2 regions of the Nocardiopsis lambiniae genome follow, and region 2 is predicted to be linked to the other one. Evidence: riboswitches for the same ligand, from Rfam matches in the RefSeq annotation. Region 2 holds a riboswitch; the other holds the start of a gene.
The links. A riboswitch is a leader RNA that binds a small molecule or an ion and turns the genes downstream of it on or off. The one in region 2 is predicted to bind glycine.

Region 1: linked by a shared signal. The riboswitch ahead of gcvT (glycine cleavage system aminomethyltransferase GcvT) and the one ahead of gcvP (aminomethyl-transferring glycine dehydrogenase) in region 2 are both predicted to bind glycine.

What each region holds. Positions count from the first base shown of each region.
Region 1 covers NZ_JAVREP010000018.1:54,250-64,906, reverse strand. The annotation lists gene RM479_RS21975 (L-serine ammonia-lyase) at 1-733, opposite strand, end outside; gene RM479_RS21970 (serine hydroxymethyltransferase) at 817-2,085, opposite strand; gene gcvH (glycine cleavage system protein GcvH) at 2,092-2,469, opposite strand; gene gcvT (glycine cleavage system aminomethyltransferase GcvT) at 2,625-3,740, opposite strand; glycine riboswitch at 3,888-3,988, opposite strand; gene RM479_RS21955 (penicillin binding protein transpeptidase domain-containing protein) at 4,141-4,962, shown strand; gene RM479_RS21950 (3-deoxy-7-phosphoheptulonate synthase) at 5,019-6,077, opposite strand; gene RM479_RS21945 (AMP-binding protein) at 6,269-7,987, opposite strand; gene RM479_RS21940 (DUF4429 domain-containing protein) at 8,116-8,988, shown strand; gene pip (prolyl aminopeptidase) at 9,072-10,028, shown strand; gene RM479_RS21930 (NAD(P)/FAD-dependent oxidoreductase) at 10,211-10,657, opposite strand, start outside.
Region 2 covers NZ_JAVREP010000010.1:192,494-203,150, forward strand. The annotation lists gene RM479_RS16685 (cory-CC-star protein) at 1-132, shown strand, start outside; gene RM479_RS16690 (ArsA family ATPase) at 78-1,043, shown strand; gene RM479_RS16695 (CDP-alcohol phosphatidyltransferase family protein) at 1,280-2,035, shown strand; gene RM479_RS16700 (mannose-1-phosphate guanyltransferase) at 2,234-4,738, shown strand; gene RM479_RS16705 (FHA domain-containing protein) at 5,352-5,894, shown strand; gene RM479_RS16710 (bifunctional nuclease family protein) at 6,079-6,552, shown strand; gene RM479_RS16715 (MerR family transcriptional regulator) at 7,014-7,502, shown strand; glycine riboswitch at 8,235-8,328, shown strand; gene gcvP (aminomethyl-transferring glycine dehydrogenase) at 8,427-10,657, shown strand, end outside.

The DNA of each region.
Region 1 (10,657 bases), on a different contig from region 2:
GCGGTACCCGAAGGCCGCCGGGCAGCGTGCCCTCGGTCGTCACCCCGCGCCGCACGCACTGGCGCATGACCGACCAGATCTCCAGGAGTTCGTCGGTGATCTGCGCGTTCGTGCGGCCGAAGGCGCGTTCGTTGGCGAGCATGATCGCGCTGATCGACATGCCCGTCTCCGCGCACAGCCCCAGGAGCTCCTCGGCGCTGTCGAACGGGTGCGGGAGCACGGTGTCGTCGGGTTTGATCCGGTCGGAACCGGCGGCCCGTTCGTCCACGACGAACCCGCCGCCCACGGAGTAGTACACCTTGGCGGCCAGGTCGGCGCCGGTGGAGTCCCGGGCGATGAACCGCATCCCGTTGGGGTGGTCGGGCAGGCTCTCCTTGCGGCGGAAGTCCACGTCCACGGCCGGGTCGAAGCCCACCCGGGGCCCGTCCGGGCCGCCCAGGGCCATGGAGCGTTCCCCGCGGACCCTCTCGACGAGCGCGGGCACCGCCTCCACGTCCACCCCCTCGGGGGTGTGGCCGAGCAGGCCGAGGATCACGGCGGTGTCGCTGCCGTGGCCCTTGCCGGTCAGGGCGAGCGATCCGTACAGTTCCGCGCGCACGTGCGCCACGTCGCCCAGGAGTCCGTCCTCGCGCAGTCGGGTGACGAACGTGCGCGCGGCCTTCATCGGGCCGACGGTGTGCGAACTGGACGGTCCGATACCGATCTTGAACAGGTCGAACACGCTGATGGCCAAGGGTCTGTCCTCCTCGTTGAGCACAGGGGCCGTACCTGCCGGACGAACGCCGTGCGGGGCCGGCGGCCCCGCACGGCGGGGCCCTACAGGTTGGGGTAGAGCGGGTACTTCTCGGTCAGCGCCCGAACCCGGGCGCGCAGCGACGCGGCGTCGAACTCCGGCTTGAGCGCCTCGGCGATGACGTCGGCGACCTCGGCGAAGTCCTCGTCACCGAAACCGCGCGTGGCCAGCGCCGGGGTGCCGATCCGCAGACCCGAGGTGACCATCGGCGGTCGCGGGTCGTTGGGCACCGCGTTGCGGTTGACCGTGATGCCGATGGAGTGCAGCCGGTCCTCGGCCTCCTGGCCGTTGAGCTCGGAGTTCACCAGGTCCACCAGCACCAGGTGCACATCCGTCCCCCCGGAGGCCACCTTGACGCCGACCTCGGCGGCGTCCGGGCGGGTCAGACGCTCGGCGAGCAGCCTGGCGCCGGACACGGTGCGACGCTGACGGTCGGCGAACTCCTCGCCCGCCGCCACCTTCAGCGCCACGGCCTTGGCCGCGATCACGTGCTCCAGCGGGCCGCCCTGCATGCCGGGGAACACCGCGGAGTTGATCTTCTTGGCCAGCTCGGCCTTGGTGAGGATCAGGCCGCCGCGCGGACCGCCCAGGGTCTTGTGCGTGGTGGTGGTGACCACGTCGGCGAACGGCACCGGGTTGGGGTGCAGGCCCGCGGCGACCAGACCGGCGAAGTGCGCCATGTCGACCATGAGCAGTGCCCCGATGGAGTCGGCGATCTCCCGGAACCGGGCGAAGTCCAACCGGCGCGGGTACGCCGACCAGCCGGCGATGATCATCTTCGGCTGGTGCTCCTTGGCTAGGGCGGCGACCTCGTCGTAGTCGACGGTGCCGTCCTCGTCGCGCACGTGGTAGGCCACGGCGTTGAGGACCTTGCCGGAGTAGTTGATCCGCATCCCGTGGGTCAGGTGGCCGCCGTGGGCCAGGTCCAGACCGAGGATGGTGTCGCCCGGCTTGAGCAGGGCGAAGTACACGGCCGTGTTGGCCTGGGCGCCCGAGTGCGGCTGCACGTTGGCGTGCTCGGCGCCGAACAGGTCCTTGGCCCGGTCGATGGCGAGCTGCTCGATCACGTCGACGTGCTCGCAGCCGCCGTAGTAGCGGCGGCCCGGGTAGCCCTCGGCGTACTTGTTGGTCAGGACGGTGCCCTGCGCTTCGAGGACGGCCTGCGGAGCGAAGTTCTCCGAGGCGATCATCTCAAGGGTGTCGCGCTGGCGGGCCAGCTCCGCGTCGACCGCGGCCGATACTTCCGGGTCGAGTTCGCTCAGGCTCTTGTTGAGCGTGTTGTCGGTGGCCATCGGGGGTCAGTCCTCGCCTTCGGTCAGCTTGGTGTACTCCTCCGCGGACAGCAGGGCGGCGGGTTCCCCGGACAGGCGCACCTTGAACAGCCACGCGCCGTAGGGGTCGGAGTTGATGGACTCGGGCTCGCCCTCCAGGTCCGCGTTGACCTCGACGACCTCGCCGTCGACGGGGGAGTAGACGTCGCTGACGGACTTGGTGGACTCCACCTCGCCGCAGGTCTGGCCCGCGCTCACCGCGGTCCCCGTGGTGGGGGCCTCGACGTAGACGATGTCGCCGAGGGACTCGGCGGCGAACGCCGTGATGCCGACCGTGGCGACCCCGTCCTCGATCGAGACCCACTCGTGTTCGGCGGTGTAACCCAGCTCCGTGGGAACGCTCACTTCAACTCTCCTTGGAGGTTCTCTTCATTCCTGCCGCGCCGCCGGATGACGGCCGCCCGGCCCGGCCTACGCCTGATCGCGCTCCGCCCGTGCCGACCCCGGTCCGGGGTTCCGCCGTGCGAAGCGCCGAGGTCCCGTTGGTGCGGGACCCACGTCTACGCCTGCCGCTGGTAGAACGGCAGCTCGACCACGTCGACGTCCTCGCCCCGACCGCGCACGTCCACGGTGAACGCTCCGGTCGTGGTGTCGAGTTCGCCGTCCACGTAGGCCATGGCGATGGGGCGGCCCAGGGTGGGAGAGGGCGCGCCACTGGTGATGGAGCCGACGACCGCGCCGTCGCGCAGGACGTCCTGGCCTCGGCGCAGCGGACGGCGTCCGCGCGCTACGAGACCGATGAGGCGGCGGGGGCGCGCGGTGCGGGCGGCCTCCTCCAAGGCGGCCCGGCCGACGAAGTCGCCCTCCTTGTCGAACTTGACCACGCGGCCGAGCCCGGCGTCGAAGGGGGTGAGGTCGGAGGTGAGCTCCTGCCCGTACAGCGGCATGCCCGCCTCCAACCGCAGGGTGTCGCGGGCGGACAGGCCGGCGGGGACCAGGCCCTTGTCGGCGCCAGCGGCCACGAGGGCCTCCCACACCTCGACGGCGCGGTCGGCGGGCCGGACGAAGATCTCGAAGCCGTCCTCGCCGGTGTAACCGGTGCGGGCCAGCAGGGCGGGCACTCCGGCGACGGTGTGCTCGTACCCGGCGTAGTAGCGGATCGAGTCCAGGTCGGCGTCGGTGAGCGGCGCGAGGATCTCTACGGCGCGCGGGCCCTGGACGGCGATGAGCGAGTACTCGGCGGACTCGTCGGTGACCTTCACGTCGAACCCGGCGGCGCGTTCGAGGAGGGCCTCGGCGACGACGTCGGCGTTGGCGGCGTTGGCCACGACCAGGTACTCCTCCTCGCCGAGCCGGTAGACGATGAGGTCGTCCATGACGCCGCCGTCGGCGTTGGTGATCATCGTGTACCGGGCCTTGCCCGGCTTGACCTGTGACAGGTGCCCGACCAGGGCGTGGTCCAGGGCTCGGGCGGCGTCCGGGCCCGTGAGGCGGATCTCGCCCATGTGAGAGAGGTCGAAGAGGCCCGCGGCCTCGCGGACGGCCTTGTGCTCGGCGGTCTCGCTGTCATAGCGCAGGGGCATGAGCCAACCGGCGAAGTCGACGAGCGCGGCACCGGCCTTCTCGTGGATCGCGCGCAGCGCGGTCGGCCGCGGCGCGGAGGTGGGCTCTGACATGGGCACTCCCGAGAGGATGGGCGTCGTGTCGTGCATAGGCGTTGCCATCCTCCCCCTCTGTCATCTGTGCCTGAGAGCTTCACCACGTGCTCGGCGTGGCTTGCACCTTCGGCGAGGGACATGTGGGTCCCTGCTTTCCAGAGTGGTCTCGCCCGTACGGTCCACTGTGCCTGAGAGGTTGTTTCGGGGAGGGATTGCTCCTTCGGCGGCCCGAGCCGGATGCGCGGGCACTCTCCCGTACGGGGTCAGCAACACGTTCAGCCTAGCAGCGGCCGTCGCCGCCGCCCAAGGGTGGCACCTCCGGTACCGGACCGGGCGAATCCCGGGCGGAAGGGGCGGGAAGGGACTACGGTGTGCCCTGTAACGGGACGCGCACCGAGGGGGACGAGTGCTGTTCGACATGCGGAGAACGAGACGGATCGGATGCGCGTCGGTGGTCGGCGCGACGGTCGTGACGCTGCTGGGGTGCTCCGCTCCCCGGGAGGAGGACCCCCCGGACTCCGGGGAGGGGAGGGCCGCCGCCGTCGTCGGTGGCGACGTGGCCGCCTCGGAGCGGGCGGACCTGGCCGACGTGTTCGCGGCGGCCGAGGTGACGGGCACGTTCGTGCTCTATGACACACAGGAACGTCGTTCGGTGCTGGTGGAACCGGAGCGGGCGCGCGAACGCGCCGTTCCGGGGGACACCTTCGACCTGGTGATCGCGCTGACGGCGTTGCAGACGGGCGCGATCACCGACCCCGGTGAGGTGGTGGACGCCGGGGGTCCGGCCCCCCGGGACGCGGTCGACCGGGTGGGGCACGGACCGATGGCCACGTGGGTGGACCGTTTCGAGTACGGCGGTCGCGACATCGGCGGGACCGAGGACGTGGAGGCGTTCTGGTCGCGCGGCCCGCTCGGGATCTCCGCCGTGGAGCAGACGGAGTTCCTGGCCGGGCTGGCCCGGGGGGAGCTGCCGGTGGACGCGGAGCACCAGAGCGCGCTGCGCGAGGAGGTCCTCGTGGAGCGGGGCCGGGGGTACGCGCTGTACGGCCGCTCGTCCTGCGACGACGGCACCGACGCGCCGGGATGGTGGGTCGGTTGGGTGACGGGCGAGGCGGGCGTGCACACGTTCGCGTTGCGCCTGGAGGCGGACGAGGGGTTCGAACCCGACTCGTGCGAGACCCTGGGGCGCGGGCTGCTGACGGCCCTGGAGGTCCTCCCGGAGGGCGCGGGGCCCCGCTGAGCCGCGAGCGCCCCGCCCCCGGTCGAGGGGGCGGGGCGCTCGCGCGTGCCGTGGGTTCAGAGGGTCTTGCGGCGCGTGCGGACCGCTTCGGCGAGGGTGGACAGCACCTCGGTGGTGGTGTCCCAGCCCATGCACTTGTCGGTGATGGACTGCCCGTAGACGAGCGCGGTCGGGTCGCCCAGCTTCTGGGCGCCGGGGACGATGAAGCTCTCCAGCATGACCCCGATGACGCCGCGCTGGCCGTCGGCGACCTGGGCGGCGATCTCGGCGGCCACACCCGCCTGACGCACGTGGTCCTTGCCGCTGTTGGCGTGGCTGGCGTCGATCATCAGTCGGCGGGGCAGCCCCGCCTTGCCGATGACGTCGAGGGCGGAGGCCACCGAGGCGGCGTCGTGGTTGGGGCCGGTGCGGCCGCCGCGCAGGATCACGTGGCAGTCGGGGTTGCCCTCGGTGACGACCACCGAACCGGCGCCGGCCGTGTCCACACCGAAGAAGGTGTGGGAGGCGGCTGCCGCGCCCACCGCGTCCACGGCCACCTGCACGTCGCCGTCGGTGCCGTTCTTGAAGCCCACCGGGGTGCTCAGGCCGCTGCTCAGCTGGCGGTGCACCTGGCTCTCGGTGGTGCGGGCGCCGATCGCGCCCCAGGAGACGGCGTCGGCGATGTACTGCGGGGTGATGGGGTCGAGGAACTCGGTGCCCGCGGGCAGCCCCAGGGAGTTGATGTCCAGCAGGAGTTCGCGGGCCAGGCGCAGACCGCGGTGGACGTCGTAGGTGTCGTTGAGGTCGGGGTCGTTGATGAGACCCTTCCACCCGACGGTGGTGCGCGGCTTCTCGAAGTAGACGCGCATGACCACGCACAGCTCCTCGCTCAGCGAGGGGGCCAGTTCGGCCAGTCGGTGGGCGTAGTCCATGGCCGATTCCCGGTCGTGCACCGAGCAGGGGCCGACGACGACCAGCAGGCGGTCGTCCTCACCGTCCAGGACCCGTTTGACCTCGGCACGGGAACGCTCGACCAGGGAGGTGCGCTCCGGGCCCAGGGGCAGTTCCGAGAGCAGGTCCCCGGGAGCGATGAGCGGCTTGTAGTCGACCACCCGTGTGTCGTTGGTGCTGGGCATGCTGCTCCCCTTGTCCTGTGCTCTCGTGTGCGCTGCCGCCACTGTGCACACTAGCGCGACCGCGGAGGTACGGCGCGGTTACACCGGTATTTCGGACGAGGGTCACATGACGGACGGCGGTACCGCGGACAATGGAGAAAAACGCGTCTCGCGATTCGAGACGGAAATTCCCCGGCGGTGACGTGCCCGGGTCAATCGTCCGGCTCGGACAGGTCCTCCTCCCAGAACTCGTTCGGATTGCGCGAACCGTCCGCGATCGTGCCGCGTTCGGCCTCCTCCCGGCGCAGCTGCACCCGACGGATCTTGCCCGAGACGGTCTTGGGCAGATCGGCGAACTCCAGGCGGCGGACCCTCTTGTAGGGCGAGAGGCGGTCCCGGGTGTGGGCCAGGATCGCCCGGGCGGTCTCGGCGGTGGGCGCCACTCCCGGTGCCGGTGTCACGAACGCCTTGGCCACCGCCAGCCGCAACGGATCGGGGGAGGGAACGACCGCGGCCTCGGCCACGTATTCGTGTTCCACGAGGACGCTTTCGAGTTCGAATGGTGAGATGCGGTAATCCGACGCCTTGAACACATCGTCCCCGCGGCCGATATAGGTAATGTTCCCGTTCGCGTCCCGGGCGGCGAGGTCGCCGGTGTGGAAGAGGCCCCGGCGGGTCGTCTCGCGGGTCAGCTCCGGGCTGTCGGCGTACCCCTTCATCACCCCCGGCGGCGCGTTGGTCATGTCCACGCAGATCTCGCCGGTGTCGGCGGGTTTGTCGGTGGCCGGGTCGATCAGCACGACGCGGTAGCCGGGCATCTCGCAGCCCATCGAGCCGGGGATCACGGGCTGTCCGGGGGAGTTGCCGATGAGCAGGGTCGTCTCGGTCTGGCCGAACCCGTCCCGGACGGTGATCCCCCACGCCTCGCGCACCCGGTCCACCACCTCGGCGTTCAGCGGCTCCCCCGCGGCCAGGGCCTCGCGCAGGCCCACCTTCCACGACGCCAGGTCGGTCTGCACCAGCATCCGCCACACCGTCGGCGGGGCGCAGAAGGTGTCGACCCCGCGACGCACGATCTCATCGAGCAGTCGCTCGGGGGAGAAGGCGTTCTGGCGGACCGTCAACACCGTCGCCTCGGCGTTCCACGGTCCGAACACGCTGCTGTAGGCGTGCTTGCCCCACCCGGGGACGGACACGTTGAGGTGCACGTCGCCCGGTCGCAGGCCCAGCCAGTACATGGTGGACAGGTGTCCGACCGGGTAGGAGCGCTGGGTGTGCACCACGAGCTTGGGCTTGGCGGTCGTCCCCGACGTGAAGTAGATGAGCAGGGGGTCGTCCGGGCCGACCCGGGAGGGCGGGTGGAACTCCAGTCCGGCGTGTTCGGAGTCCGGGTAACCGAGCCAGCCGTCCATGTACCCCACGCAGATCCGGGTCCAGTGCCCGTGCAGGCCGATGAACTTCTCGGTGTCCACCGGCGAACAGACCACGTGTTTGATCTCGCCGCGGTCCAACCGGTCCAACAGGTCGCCCTCGGTGAGGTTGGTGGCGGTGGGCACCACCACCGCGCCGAGCTTGATCGCGGCCAGGGTGATCTCCCAGAGCTCCACCTGCGCGCCCAACATCACCAGGATGCGGTCGCCCGGGTGCACGCCCTGGCCGTACAACCAGTTGGCGACCTGCGAGGAGCGCTCCGACATGTACCGGTAGGTGTACTTCTCTTCCTCGCCCTCCTCGTCCACGATCCACAGCGCGGTGCGGTCCGGTCTGCGCTCGGCCACCTCGTCGAAGTGGTCCAGCGCCCAGTTGAACACCGCGGGTCGCGGCCAGATGAACTCCCGGTGAGCGGCCTCGCGGTCGTCCCGCAGCCGCAGGAGCAGATCGCGCGCCGCGCGGAACTCCGCGGCCCCTTCGGCCGCCGCCTCTTTGGACATCGCTTCGACCTTTCGGATCTTCGCCCGCCTCGGTCCAGGGCCGGTGTTCTGCGGTTTCTACCCGCGATGGGCACGGGTGACGCCTGGCGCCCCTGTCCCGGCCCCGCGCGGTCCTAGGATGGTGAAGCATGGAGGAACTGCGGGGCTACCACGGCATCTGGAGAATCGACGACGAGGCGATACGGATCCGCTTCGATTCCGGACGCAGGGTGCCCACGCTGTTCAAGGCGTTGGGCGGCTGCACGGTGCCGCTGGCGGCGGTGCGCGACGTCGACTTCGACAGGGGCGATCGCAAGCGCGGATGGCGGCTGCGGCTGGAGTTGGCCCGCGGCACCGACCCGTACGTGATGTTGGGCGTGTCCGCCCGCGACGAGCTCACCCCGCTGGTCCTGGCCGGCCCGCACGACCGCGAACTCGTCGCCGAGTACGTCGCCGACCGGATCAGGGCCGGTGCCCACTACGTCCGTGAGACCCTGGCGACCCCGCCCGACCGGGGCGAGATCGCCCGGGCCCTGGTGGCCCGTCCACCGTTGCAGGTGCGCACGGCCGAGGGGTCGGCCTCCTTCGACGGCGACAAGGTGCGCCTGCAATGGGACGGGTGGCTGGCCAGTTCCGCCAAGGAGAAGGAGAAGTCCCGCGAGTACCGGCTGGCGGAGATCGAGTCGGTGCTCTGGCACCCGCCGGCCGACGTCACCGAGGGGTGCATGCGCATCGTGCTGCGCGGGGTCACCCTGCCCGAGGCGACCGCGCTGGACAACGACTTCTTCACCCTCGCCTCGCACGGTTCCAAGGGCGCGGAGGAGACCTTCCTGATGGCGGCGACCTTGAACGCCCACATCGAGGGGGCCGCCCCGGCCGCCGTCGAGAGCGGCGCCGGCGACACGGGCGGCACCGAGGACATCTTCGCCAAGATCCGCGAACTGGGGCGGCTGCACGCCGAAGGGCTGCTCACCGACGAGGAGTTCTCGACCAAGAAGGCCGAACTCCTCGACCGCCTCTGAGACCTCCGGAAGAACCCGGACACCCCCCTGCCCCGCCCCGGGATCGTCCGGGGCGTACGACGACCTTCAGGAAGGGCCACGCTGTGCGCACCCTGTACCCGCCCATCGAACCGTACGACTCGGGCATGCTCGATGTCGGCGACGGACACCGCGTCTACTGGGAGCTGTGCGGCAACCCCGCGGGCAAGCCCGTGGTGTTCCTGCACGGTGGACCCGGCGGCGGCTGCGTCCCCGACCACCGTCGGCTGTTCGACCCGGAGCGGTACCGGATCCTGCTGTTCGACCAGCGCAACTGCGGGCGCTCCACTCCGCACGCCGGGCAGATGGACGCCGACCTGTCCACCAACACCACCTGGACGCTGGTGGAGGACATGGAGCGGCTGCGCGAGATGATCGGCGTGGACGCCTGGCAGGTGTTCGGCGGGTCGTGGGGGAGCTGTCTGGCCCTGGCCTACGCGCAGACCCACCCGGGCCGGGTCACCGAGCTGATCGTGCGGGGCGTCTTCACGCTGCGCGACGAGGAGCTGCGCTGGTTCTACCAGGAGGGGGCGTCGATGATGTTCCCCGACCTGTGGGAGTCCTACCTGGCGCCCATCCCGGAGGAGGAGCGCGACGACCTCATCGCCGCCTACGCCCGCCGCCTGGAGTCACCGGAGCGGGAGGTCCGGCTGGCGGCGGCCCGGGCGTGGAGCGTGTGGGAGGGTTCCACCGTGACGCTGCTGCCCAACGAGGAACTGCGCGCGCACCACGCGGACGAGGAGTACGCGCTGGCGTTCGCCCGGATCGAGAACCACTTCTTCGTCAACAAGGGGTTCTTCACGCCGGAACAGCTGATCGAGGGTGCCGAGCGCATCCGGCACATCCCCGGGGTGATCGTGCAGGGCCGCTACGACGTGTGCACCCCGGTGCGCACCGCCTACGACCTGCACCGGGCGTGGCCGGAGGCGGAGTTCCACATCGTCGACGACGCGGGGCACGCGTTCAGCGAGCCCGGCATCCTGGACCGGCTGATCGAGGCGACGGACCGGTTCGCGAAGTGACCGCGGCCCGGGCGCGCCGCCGCGGCGCTCCCGGGCCCGCGCCGGTCGAGGCCGGCCCGTGCGAGAGCGACGCCCCGCGCGCGGGGCGTCCCCCGGGAGCCGGGACGGCGGCCTCCCGTGCGGCTCGACCGCGGGTCCCCCGGTCGACGGGCAGGGGAGGGTCCGTCGACCGGGGCGCGCCGTCACCGTGAGGTGCCGGCCGCCGCCAGGGCCTCGTCCCAGGTGGTCGTCCGCTCCAGCAGTCCCCGATAACGCATGGTGCGCGGGGTGGAGCGCAGTCCGAGCACGCCGGTGAGCACGCCGCCCCGGCCGAGGAACGCCACGAATTTCCGGTCCTCCACGGAGCCGTGCACGATGGCGACCTGATCCGCCGGGGCGCCCTGCCCCAGAAGCTGGATCTTCATCTTGTACTGGTCCGACCAGAAGTAGGGCACCGGGGTGAAGGGTTCGCGCTCCTCCGGGGAGACGAGCAGGTTGTGCGCGACCGCCGCGGCCTGCTCGACGGCGTTGGTCCAGTGCTCCAGCCGGACGCGCCCGCCGTATCGGGGGTGCGGCCAGTTCGCCAGGTCGCCGACCGCGTACACGTCGGGTGCGGTGGTCGCCGAGTACACGTCGCACGCCACCGACCC
Region 2 (10,657 bases):
GAGAGCCTGGGCGTGGACAACCCCGTCGCCTACGAGACCCTGGACCTGCTCCCGTACATGGTCGCCGACCTGCACGAGTGGCACCTGAGAATGGGCCGGGACGACTTCGGAGCCCCCGGAGGCTGCTGCTGAACACCCCCACCGCCCACACCGCGCCGATCCTCTTCGTCGGAGGCAAGGGCGGCGTCGGCAAGACCACGGTGGCCGCCGCCCGGGCCCTGGCCCTGGCCGACGCGGGACATCGGGTCCTGCTCATGTCCACCGACCCCGCCCACTCCCTGGGCGACGTCCTCGAACACCCGCTGGGCGACCGCCCCGTCCGGGTCGCCCCCGGCCTGTGGGCCGCCGAACCCGACGCCGACACCGCCGTGCGCCGCAGGATCGCCCAGGTCGTCAGGGACGCCGAACGCGCCCTCCCGGCCGAGATCATGCCCGCCGTCCGCCGCCACCTCGACCACGCCGGGGCCGCCCCGGGGATGGCGGAGTCGGCCCTGGCCGATCTGCTCATGGAACGGATGGAAGAGGTCGGCGACCGGTGGGACCGGCTGGTCGTGGACAGCGCGCCCACCGGGCACCTGCTGCGCCTGCTGGCGCTGCCGACCCTCCTCACCCCCTGGGTGACGGGGTTGACCCGCCGACGCGAGCGCGCCCGCAAGGCCGAGGCGTTCGCCGACGCCGTGGTGGCCGAGCCGGAGGAGGACCCGTTGCTGGCCCGGTTGCACGAACGCCGCCATCGTTTGGAGGGGGCCGCCGCCCGGTTGCGCTCCGCCAGCCGGGTGGGCCTGGTGACGGTGCCGCGCCGCATGGTCCTGGCCGAGACCGCCCGGGCGCTGGACTCCCTCACCGAGGCGGGCTTCCCCCTCGACACCGTGATCGTCAACCAGATCCCGCCCCCGGGCGCGGTCGGCCCCGACGGGACCGCGGTCCTGGCCGAGATCCGGCGGCGCTTCGCCCACGTGGGCGTCACCGAGGTCCCCCTGGCGGATCGGGAGCCCACCGGTCCGTCCGGGCTGCGCGCGCTCGCCGCCCACCTCCCGGGGTGACCCCGCAGGGAACCGCGGCGGCCCCTCCTTCGTTCGATGTGATGGATCGGTCCTACTGAAACCGTCATATCGGGCGATTTCCGGCAAGTGGCACCGGGTACCATGGGCGATCGACCGCCCACCGGTCCAGGAGGAGGAGAAGGGCTCCGCGGTGGCGGGAAACGACACGTCCGACCGTTATCGTTGGCGGCATGGGGCGATCCGCGCAAGACGGCAGACTCGATGCGGGGGGCGATGTGGCCAGTCCGGCGGTCAGTGACCGCATCTGGACGGTTCCCAATCTGCTGAGCATGCTCCGCCTATTGGGCGTTCCGTTCTTCCTGTGGCTGGTCCTGGTGCCACAGGCCGACTGGTGGGCGCTGCTCGTGCTCGCCTTCGCGGGGATCAGCGACTGGCTCGACGGCAAGATCGCCCGAGCCTGGAACCAGGCCTCCCGGCTGGGCGCGCTGCTGGACCCGCTCGCCGACCGGCTCTACATCTTCGCCGCCCTGCTGGGCCTGGTCGTGCGCGACATCGTCCCCTGGTGGCTGATGGCCATCCTCGTCCTGCGCGACGTCCTCATCCTCGGCGCGCTGCCCCTGCTGCGGTATTTCGGCTACGGCCCCCTCCCGGTCAACTTCGCGGGCAAGGCCGCCACCCTGTGCCTTCTCTACGCCTTTCCCCTGCTGTTCATCGCGGGTTACGCCAACATCCTCGGGGATGTGGCCAAGATCATGGGTTGGGCCTTCGCCCTGTGGGGAACGGCTCTTTATTGGTGGGCCGGATTGCTCTACGCCGTACAGGGACTGCGCCTGATCGCCCAGACCCGCCGCGACGAACGCGCCGATCACACCGACGGTCGTGACCGGACCGTCGGTGACGGCGACCCCGATCGCGGTCTCGACCAGGGTCGACCCGATCCAGCCACACCGGGGACCGACGGCGGTGACACCGACGCGGTCACCGACGGTCTCGGCCTTCCGGGCCGGGATCAGGGGCGTACCGGCCCCTGAGCCACCGACGGACCGGCTCACCGCGAGTCCTGTCGGAACGAAAGGGAGTGTCGTCTCCGTAATGAGAACATGTCCCACCGCGCGATCCGCCGCGCACTCCGAACACCGTCCCCTCGCGGTACCCTCCGCGTCCGCGCTCGGCCGGAGGTGCCGACGATGACCGCCCACGACGAGGCCTCCACGACGCCCTCACCGAACATGAAGGCCGTCGTCATGGCCGGGGGCGAGGGCACCCGCCTGCGTCCCATGACCGCCAATCAGCCCAAACCGCTGCTCCCGGTGGTCAACAAACCCATCATGGAGCACGTGCTGCTCCTGCTGCGCAAACACGGTTTCACCGAGACGGTGGTCACCGTCCAGTTCCTGGCCACCCTGATCCGCAATTACTTCGGCGACGGCGAAGAGCTCGGCATGAAGCTCCACTACGTCGCCGAGGAGGTCCCGCTCGGCACCGCCGGCAGCGTCAAGAACGCCGAGGAGCACCTGCGCGGCGAGCCGTTCATCGTCATCTCCGGCGACGCGCTCACCGACATCGACCTCACCGACATGGTGCGCTTCCACCGGGAGAAGGGCGCCAAGGTCACCATCGCCCTCAAGCGGGTCCCCAACCCGCTGGAGTTCGGCATCATCATCGTCGACGACGAGGGGCGCATCCAGCGCTTCCTGGAGAAGCCCACCTGGGGTCAGGTCTTCTCCGACACCGTCAACACCGGCATCTACATCATGGAGCCGGACGTCCTGGAGCGGGTGGCGGCCGGCGAGGTCGTCGACTGGTCCGGCGACGTCTTCCCCGAACTCCTCCAGGACGGCGAACCCCTCTACGGGTACATCGCCGAGGGCTACTGGGAGGACGTGGGCACCCACGAGAGCTACCTCAGCGCCCAGGCCGACGTCCTGTCCGGCAAGGTCGACGTGGAGATCGACGGCTTCGAGGTCTCCCCGGGCGTGTGGGTGGGCGAGGGCGCCCAGGTCTCATCCCAGGCCGTCCTCAAGGGCCCCCTCTACATCGGCGACTACGCCAAGGTCGAGGCCGGCGCCGAACTGCGCGAGTTCACCGTGCTGGGCAGCAACGCCGTGGTGCGCTCCGAGGCCTTCGCGCACCGCACCGTGCTGCACGACAACGTCTTCATCGGTCGCGGGGCCAACCTGCGCGGCGCGGTCATCGGCAAGAACACCGACATCATGTCGGGGGCCCGGGTCGAGGAGGGCGCGGTCGTCGGCGAGGACTGCGTCATCGAGTCCGAGGCCTATCTCAACAACGACGTCAAGGTCTACCCGTTCAAGACCATCGAGGCCGGCGCGGTCGTCAGCACCAACGTCATCTGGGAGTCGCGCGGGCAGCGGTCGCTGTTCGGGCCCCGCGGCGTCTCGGGGCTGATCAACGTGGAGATCACGCCCGAGCTGGCGGTGCGACTGGCCAACGCCTACGCCACCACGCTCAAGAAGGGCGCGACCGTCACGACCGCGCGCGACGTCTCGCGCGCGGCCCGCACGCTCAAACGGGCGATCATCAGCGCCCTGACGGCGGCCGCCGTCGAGGTGCGCGACCTGGAGGTCGTGCCGCTGCCGGTGGCCCGCTTCCACACGTCCCAGAGCGGGGTCGACGGCGGCATCACGGTGCGCACCACGCCCGGGGACCCCGAATCGGTGGACATCCTGTTCCTGGACTCCGACGGGGCCGACCTGTCCCCGGCCGCGCAGCGCAAGCTCGACCGGGTCTTCTCCCGCGCCGAGTACCGCCGGGCCTTCCCCGGGGAGATCGGCGAGCTCACCTTCCCCTCGCGCAACGTGGAGAGCTACGCCCACGACCTGCTGCGCGCGGTGGACACCTCCGGGGTCGCCGAGGCGAACCTGAAGGTCGTGGTGGACTGCGCGGGCGGCAGCGGCTCGCTCATCCTGCCCTCCCTGCTGGGACGGGTCGGCGTCGACGTGCTCACGGTCAACAACCGGCTCGACGAGTCCTCGCCCACCGACACCACGGCCAAGCGCGACCGGGATCTGGCACGGCTCGGCGAACTGGTCGCGGGCTCGGGCGCCGACTTCGGCGTGCGCTTCGACCCGGTCGCCGAGCGGCTGTCCATCGTCGACGACAAGGGCGAGGTGGTCGACGGGGACCGGGCCCTGCTGGTCGTCCTGGAGCTGGTGTGCGCCGAGCGGGGCGGCGGCAGGGTGGCGCTCCCCGTCACCACCACCCGGATCGCCGAGCGGGTCGCCGCCGCGCACGGCGTCCGGGTGCACTGGACGGCGACGGCCACCAGCGAGCTCACCAAGGCGGTCCGCAGCGAGGGGGACGAGATGATCCTGGCCGGTGACGGCCGGGGCGGTTTCATCATCCCCGAGTTCGGTCACACCAGTGACGGCATCGCGGCCTTCGTGCGGCTGCTGGGCCTGGTGGCCCGGACCCGGCGCTCCCTGGGGCAGATCGAGGGATCGATCCCCCAGGCGCACCTGCTGCGCCGTTCGGTGCCCACCCCGTGGGCGGTCAAGGGCAGCGTCATGCGGGCCGTCGTGGAGGCGGCCGGCGACCGGGAGCTGGACACCACGGACGGGGTGCGGGTCATCGAATCCGACGGCAGTTGGGCGTTGGTCCTGCCGGACACCGCCGAAGCCGTGACCCATCTTTGGGCCGAAGGTCCCGACCCGGACACGGCGCGCCGCCTGTTGGACGATTGGGCGGCCGTCGTGGAACGCGCGGAGGGCTGACCCGATGATCGATCGGGGCGCGGGACACGAGGTCCGCGCCCCGATCGGTGTACAGAGGAAACAAAAGGTCGTCCAACCTGCCACCGATCGCGTTCCTCCTGGATAAACTGGACATAACGACAGGTCGTGGCGGTCCGGAGGCGCCGAGGCCAATCCGTGGGGTGCGGTCGAGAACCAAACCCCTCGGAGCGGCATCGGTACCAGAACAGGTGCCTCTCCTCGGCGAGGTCGGCCATCGGTGGAGTCGGTGCTCAAGGCGGCGGATCCACCGTTCACCCCATCGGTCGCGTGGTGGTGTGTTCACGGCAGGCCGCAGGGGAGCGAAACCTTTCCCGGACAGGGATATGGTTTACAGTCGAGTGTTCCCTGGAGCGCCGCGTCGCCTATCGTACGGGCCTTCCCGCAACGGCGGACCCGTCAAGGGTGACAAGGAGTACACCATGGGGGATGAGACCTAGCGACCGACCGTGCGAGACGCGCCGCCGCCGCGACGGCGGACCGTCTCGCCGCGTTCCGGACACTGTGCGGGCTCCTCGCCCGTACGACGGCCGGAACGTGCCACCGATCAGCCGAATCAAGCACCGCCCCGTGCGGTAGGAGGCCGAGCCGACCTATGTCGAGCGTTTACTGCACGCAGTGCGGTCACGCCGTTGCGGATGATGCCCGTTTCTGCTCCCACTGTGGGACGCCTGTCCGCAGGGCCGGACAGTCGGGTCCACGACCCGCGGGGAGCGGGGAATCCGCCGGAGACGTCACGTCCACCATCTCCATCTCCGGCATACAGGCCTTGGAGGAGGAGGACTCCGGTGACGACGTGGGCGGTGACGACCCCGGCAACGCCGACGCCCTGCCTCCGGGCACGGCGCTCCTGGTGGTCAAGCGAGGCCCCAACGCCGGCAGTCGCTTCCTCCTGGACAGCGACGTGACCACCGCTGGCCGCCACCCCAACAGCGACATCTTCCTGGACGACGTCACCGTCTCGCGGCGGCACGTGGAGTTCTTCCGCCGCGGTAATGGTTTCGGGGTCCGTGACGTGGGCAGCCTGAACGGCACCTATGTCAACCGTGAGCCGGTCGACGAGGCCGAGATCGGCGGGGGGGACGAGATCCAGATCGGCAAGTTCCGTATGGTCCTGCTGACCAAGCCGCGTCGCTGAGCGAAGTCGCCACGACGCGTGCGCACGCGGTCGACGGCGGCGGGTGGGCCGAGAAGGTTTGCGGCCCCCCGCCGCCGGACAGCTTTGTATCGAAGGGTGCCGATTTCGCCCTCGGGTCCTGATCCAACGGGGGATACAGGGACGAGCGCCCATCCGGCATGACGACTCGTGGGACGGAGCCGCTGTGAAGCACATGGAGTTCGTCGGCGTCCGGGTTGAGATGCCCTCGAATCAGCCGATAATCCTGCTCAAGGAGTCCGATGGTGACCGCTACCTGACGATCTGGATCGGTGGGGTGGAGGCGACCGCGATCGCTCTGGCGCAGCAGGGCGTCGTTCCGGCCCGACCACTCACCCACGACCTCTTCCGGGACGTCCTGGACGCCCTCGGGACCAGGCTCACGACGGTGAACATCACGGGCCTGAGCGACGGCATCTTCTACGCCGAACTGGTGTTCAGCAACGGCGCGGAGGTCAGCGCCCGCCCCTCGGACTCGATCGCCCTCGCCCTGCGGACCGGGACACCGATCTACGCCCACGAGGACGTGATCGATGAGGCGGGGATGCCCATCCCGGATGAGCAGGAGGATCAGGTCGAGGCCTTCCGGGAATTCCTCGACAACATCTCGCCCGAGGATTTCGAGCGCCGAGCGGAGTAGCGGGGGCGGTGTCGGCGGGAGCCGCCTCTCGCCGCGCCCCGGGAACAGGTCATCTCGATGGGGTTCCGGGCTGGACACGGCCGCGACCTGCGGCTTCGTCCCTTGCCTCCGGTGTTAGATTGGGATTGGGGAATTGATCGTCGTGGTCGGGGCCGAAAAGCGGAGGACGCGCGCGTCGCGCGACCGCCGCGGCACCGGGACGCCCGGGAGCGCGCACTTGACGACGCGCCGAGGGGTGTCGTTGACGCTGCCCTCCGGTCGTCCTACGGTCGGTGCAGTGGAACCCGCGGCGCACCCGTTCCCTCTGTGGACATCCCCTGTCGATACCGCCGCGGGACGAGGAGCCGGAGGTCGGCGTGGCGGTAGCGAGCGGCAAGCGGGAACCCCATGACAGGCGGTCCATGCTGCGGCTAGCGGGGCAGCAGGGCCTACTGTGCGAAGAGGACGTGGTGGCGCTGCCTATGGACGTCGGGTATCGGGGCCCCGCGGCGTGCACGGCCGCAGGGATCACCTACCGCCAACTCGACTACTGGGCCAGAACCGGCCTGGTGGAGCCGAGCGTGCGCACCGGCGCCCACAACGCCCCCCTGTACAGCCTCCCCGACATACTCCTCCTCAAGGTGGCCAAACGGCTCCTGGACACCGGGATATCCCTCCAGCAGATCCGTACCGCGGTCGATCACCTGCGCGGTCGCCCCGCCCCCGAACTGGCCCGGATCACCCTCATGAGCGACGGTGTCAGCGTCTACGAGTGCACCTCCCCCGAGGAGGTCGTCGACCTCATGCAGCGCGGCCAGGGCATGTTCGGGCTGGCGCTGGCCAACGTCTGGCGGGAGCTGGAGGAGACCTTGGGCGTGGTCCCGGACGAGGAGCGCGGCGACCTGCCCCCGGTGACCCCCGCCCCGATGGACGAGCTGGCCCGGCGTCGGCGGGAACGCCGTATCGGCTGACCCCTGTCGGCGCGAGCCGGTGACGGTCCGCGCGAGCGGATCCGGACCGCCGGTGTCCCACCCGACCGGGGCGCGAACGCGCCCCCGCGGCGGACCCGAGCCCGCCCGAACCCCGCGCACCGTCGTCCCCGGCCCGGCCGCGCCGGTTCGACGCGGCTTCGCTCGCGCACGGCCGACCGGCCCCCGAGACCGACCGACCCGGGGGCGTGCCCGACGGCACCCCCGGACGAGGGATCGTCGCCGTCGGATACGGCGGTCCGGCCGCGGATCGTCCGAAGGTGATGACAGAGTGAGTGATGAGGGGTTCGCGCGGATGGACGGCCGCGCGAACCTCTCCATACGTCCTGTCCGAGAGGAGAGGGGGAAGGGTCCGTGCGGAGGGACGGCCGCACGGGCCCTTCCGCGTCGGCGCACCGACGCGATCGGGCCCGGGGTCGTTCCCGGACCGTCCGAGAGAAGAGGGCGTGGGGCCCGTGGGCCCCGTCGGGAACCGTCCGAGAGAGGGCGGTGGAGGGCCCGTGCGGAGGGACGGCCGCACGGGCCCTCGTCGTTCCCTCGGCCGCCCCGGTGATGATCCGGTGCCCGCGCGCGCGAAGAGGGCGGGGACGTGGCGCGCGGAACGCGCGGGGCGGCTCGGCTCCCGGGCGCGGAATCGAGTACGGTCGTAACCACAACAGGGATGAAAACCGACATTCGCCCTGTCCTTACAAGTGCACACCGTCAGCAGGCTGTCGATACCGCGCGGGAGAGACCCCTGGATCCCAGGGGCGCCGACGGGGCAATACTCCCCAGTAACCTCTCAGGCACCACGGACCGCGCGAAGGAGGCCGCTCTGAAGCCTGGGCACCCTCGTGTCCGGTGACAGAGGGGGAGACCGTGAGGAACACCGCCGATCCGTATCGGCCCTGTCACCAGGAGGTCTCCGTGTCCGACCAGCCCGTGAACGTCCCCGGCGCGCCCGCCCGGGTGTTCGCCGACCGCCACGTCGGACCCTCGCCCGGTGCCATCGAGGAGATGCTCAAGACGGTCGGCTACGGCTCCACCGCCGAGATCATGGCCGCCGCCGTCCCCGAGAGCATCCTCACCGCCCCCGGTCGCAACGCCCCGCTGGACCTGCCCGAGGCCATCGGCGAGGCCGAGACCCTCGCCGAGCTGCGCGACCTGGCCGCCCGCAACAAGGTCGTCACCCCCCTCATCGGCCAGGGCTACCACGGCACCTTCACCCCGCCGGTGATCCTGCGCAACATCATGGAGAACCCGGCCTGGTACACGGCCTACACGCCCTATCAGCCGGAGATCTCCCAGGGCCGGCTCGAAGCCCTCATCAACTTCCAGACCATGGTCTCCGACCTCACCGGCCTGCCGGTCTGCGGTGCGTCCCTCCTGGACGAGGCGACCGCCGCCGCCGAGGCCATGACCCTGGCCCGCCGCGCCTCCAAGAGCAGGGCGGACGTCTTCGTCGTCGACTCCGACGTCTTCCCCCAGACCCTCCAGGTACTGCGCACCCGCGCCGAACCCCTCGGCATCGAGGTCGTCGTGGCCGATCTGTCCCAGGGGCTGCCCGACGGCGACGCCTTCGGCGTCCTGGTCCAGTACCCCGCCTCCAGCGGCGTGGTGCGCGACCCGAGCGCCCTCATCGCCGCCGCCCGCGAACGCGGCGCCCTGGCCGTGGTCGCCGCCGACATCCTCGCCCTGACCCTGCTGCGCAGCCCCGGCGACCTGGGCGCGGACATCGCGGTGGGCTCCACCCAGCGCTTCGGTGTCCCACTCGGCTTCGGCGGCCCGCACGCCGGCTACATGTCCGTCACCGAGAAACTGCGTCGCCAGATCCCCGGCCGCCTCGTCGGCGTCTCGGTCGACGCCGCCGGCCGTCCCGCCTACCGGTTGGCCCTCCAGACCCGCGAGCAGCACATCCGCCGTGAGAAGGCCACCAGCAACATCTGTACCGCCCAGGTGCTGCTGGCCGTCATGGCCGGGATGTACGCCGTCCACCACGGCCCGCACGGCCTGCGCGCGATCGCCGAGCAGGTGCACGCGCACGCCATGGACATGGCCGACGCCCTGACCGCGCGCGGCTTCGAGATCGTCCACGCGTCCTTCTTCGACACCCTGCGCGTGCGGGTGCCCAGCGCCGACCGCGTGCTGGAGAACGCCCTGGCCGCCGGCTACAACCTGCTGCGCGTCGACGCGCACACCGTCGGTGTCAGCCTGGACGAGACGACCACCCCCGCCGACGTCGCCGCCGTGCTCAACGCGTTCGGCGAGTCCGGCCGGGCCCCGGAGGAGGGCGCCCCGGTCGTCGACGAGGACCGTCGGCGCTTCCCCGCCGAACTGGCGCGCGGTGTGGACTACCTCGACCACCCGGTGTTCAACACCCACCGCAGCGAGACCTCGCTGCTGCGCTACATGCGCAGGCTGTCCGACCGCGACCTGGCGCTGGACCGCACGATGATCCCGCTGGGCTCGTGCACCATGAAGCTCAACGCCACCACCGAGATGGAGGCGGTCACCTGGTCGGAGTTCGCGGGCCTGCACCCGCTCGCCCCGCTGGACCAGGCGGCCGGCTCGGTCGAGATCGTCCGCGACCTGGAGGCCTGGCTGGCCGAGATCACCGGCTACGACGCGGTGTCCCTCCAGCCCAACGCCGGTTCCCAGGGCGAGTTCGCCGGTCTGCTGGCCATCCGCGGCTACCACCGCTCGCGCGGTGAGGACCACCGCGACGTGTGCCTCATCCCCGGCTCCGCGCACGGCACCAACGCCGCCAGCGCGGTGATGGCCGGCATGCGCGTCGCCGTCGTGGCCTGTGACGAGGGCGGCAACATCGACCTGGACGACCTGCGCGCCAAGATCGCGCGGCACGCCGACGCGCTGTCCGCGATCATGGTGACCTACCCGTCCACGCACGGCGTGTACGAGGACACCATCACCGAGGTGTGCCGCCTGGTCCACGAGGCCGGGGGTCAGGTCTACGTCGACGGCGCCAACTTCAACGCGCTGCTGGGCTGGGCCAAGCCGGGCGAGTTCGGGGCCGACGTCAGCCACCTCAACCTGCACAAGACCTTCTGCATCCCGCACGGCGGCGGCGGTCCGGGCGTGGGCCCGGTCGCGGTCCGTTCCCACCTGGCCGGTTTCCTGCCCAACCACCCGGGCCAGCC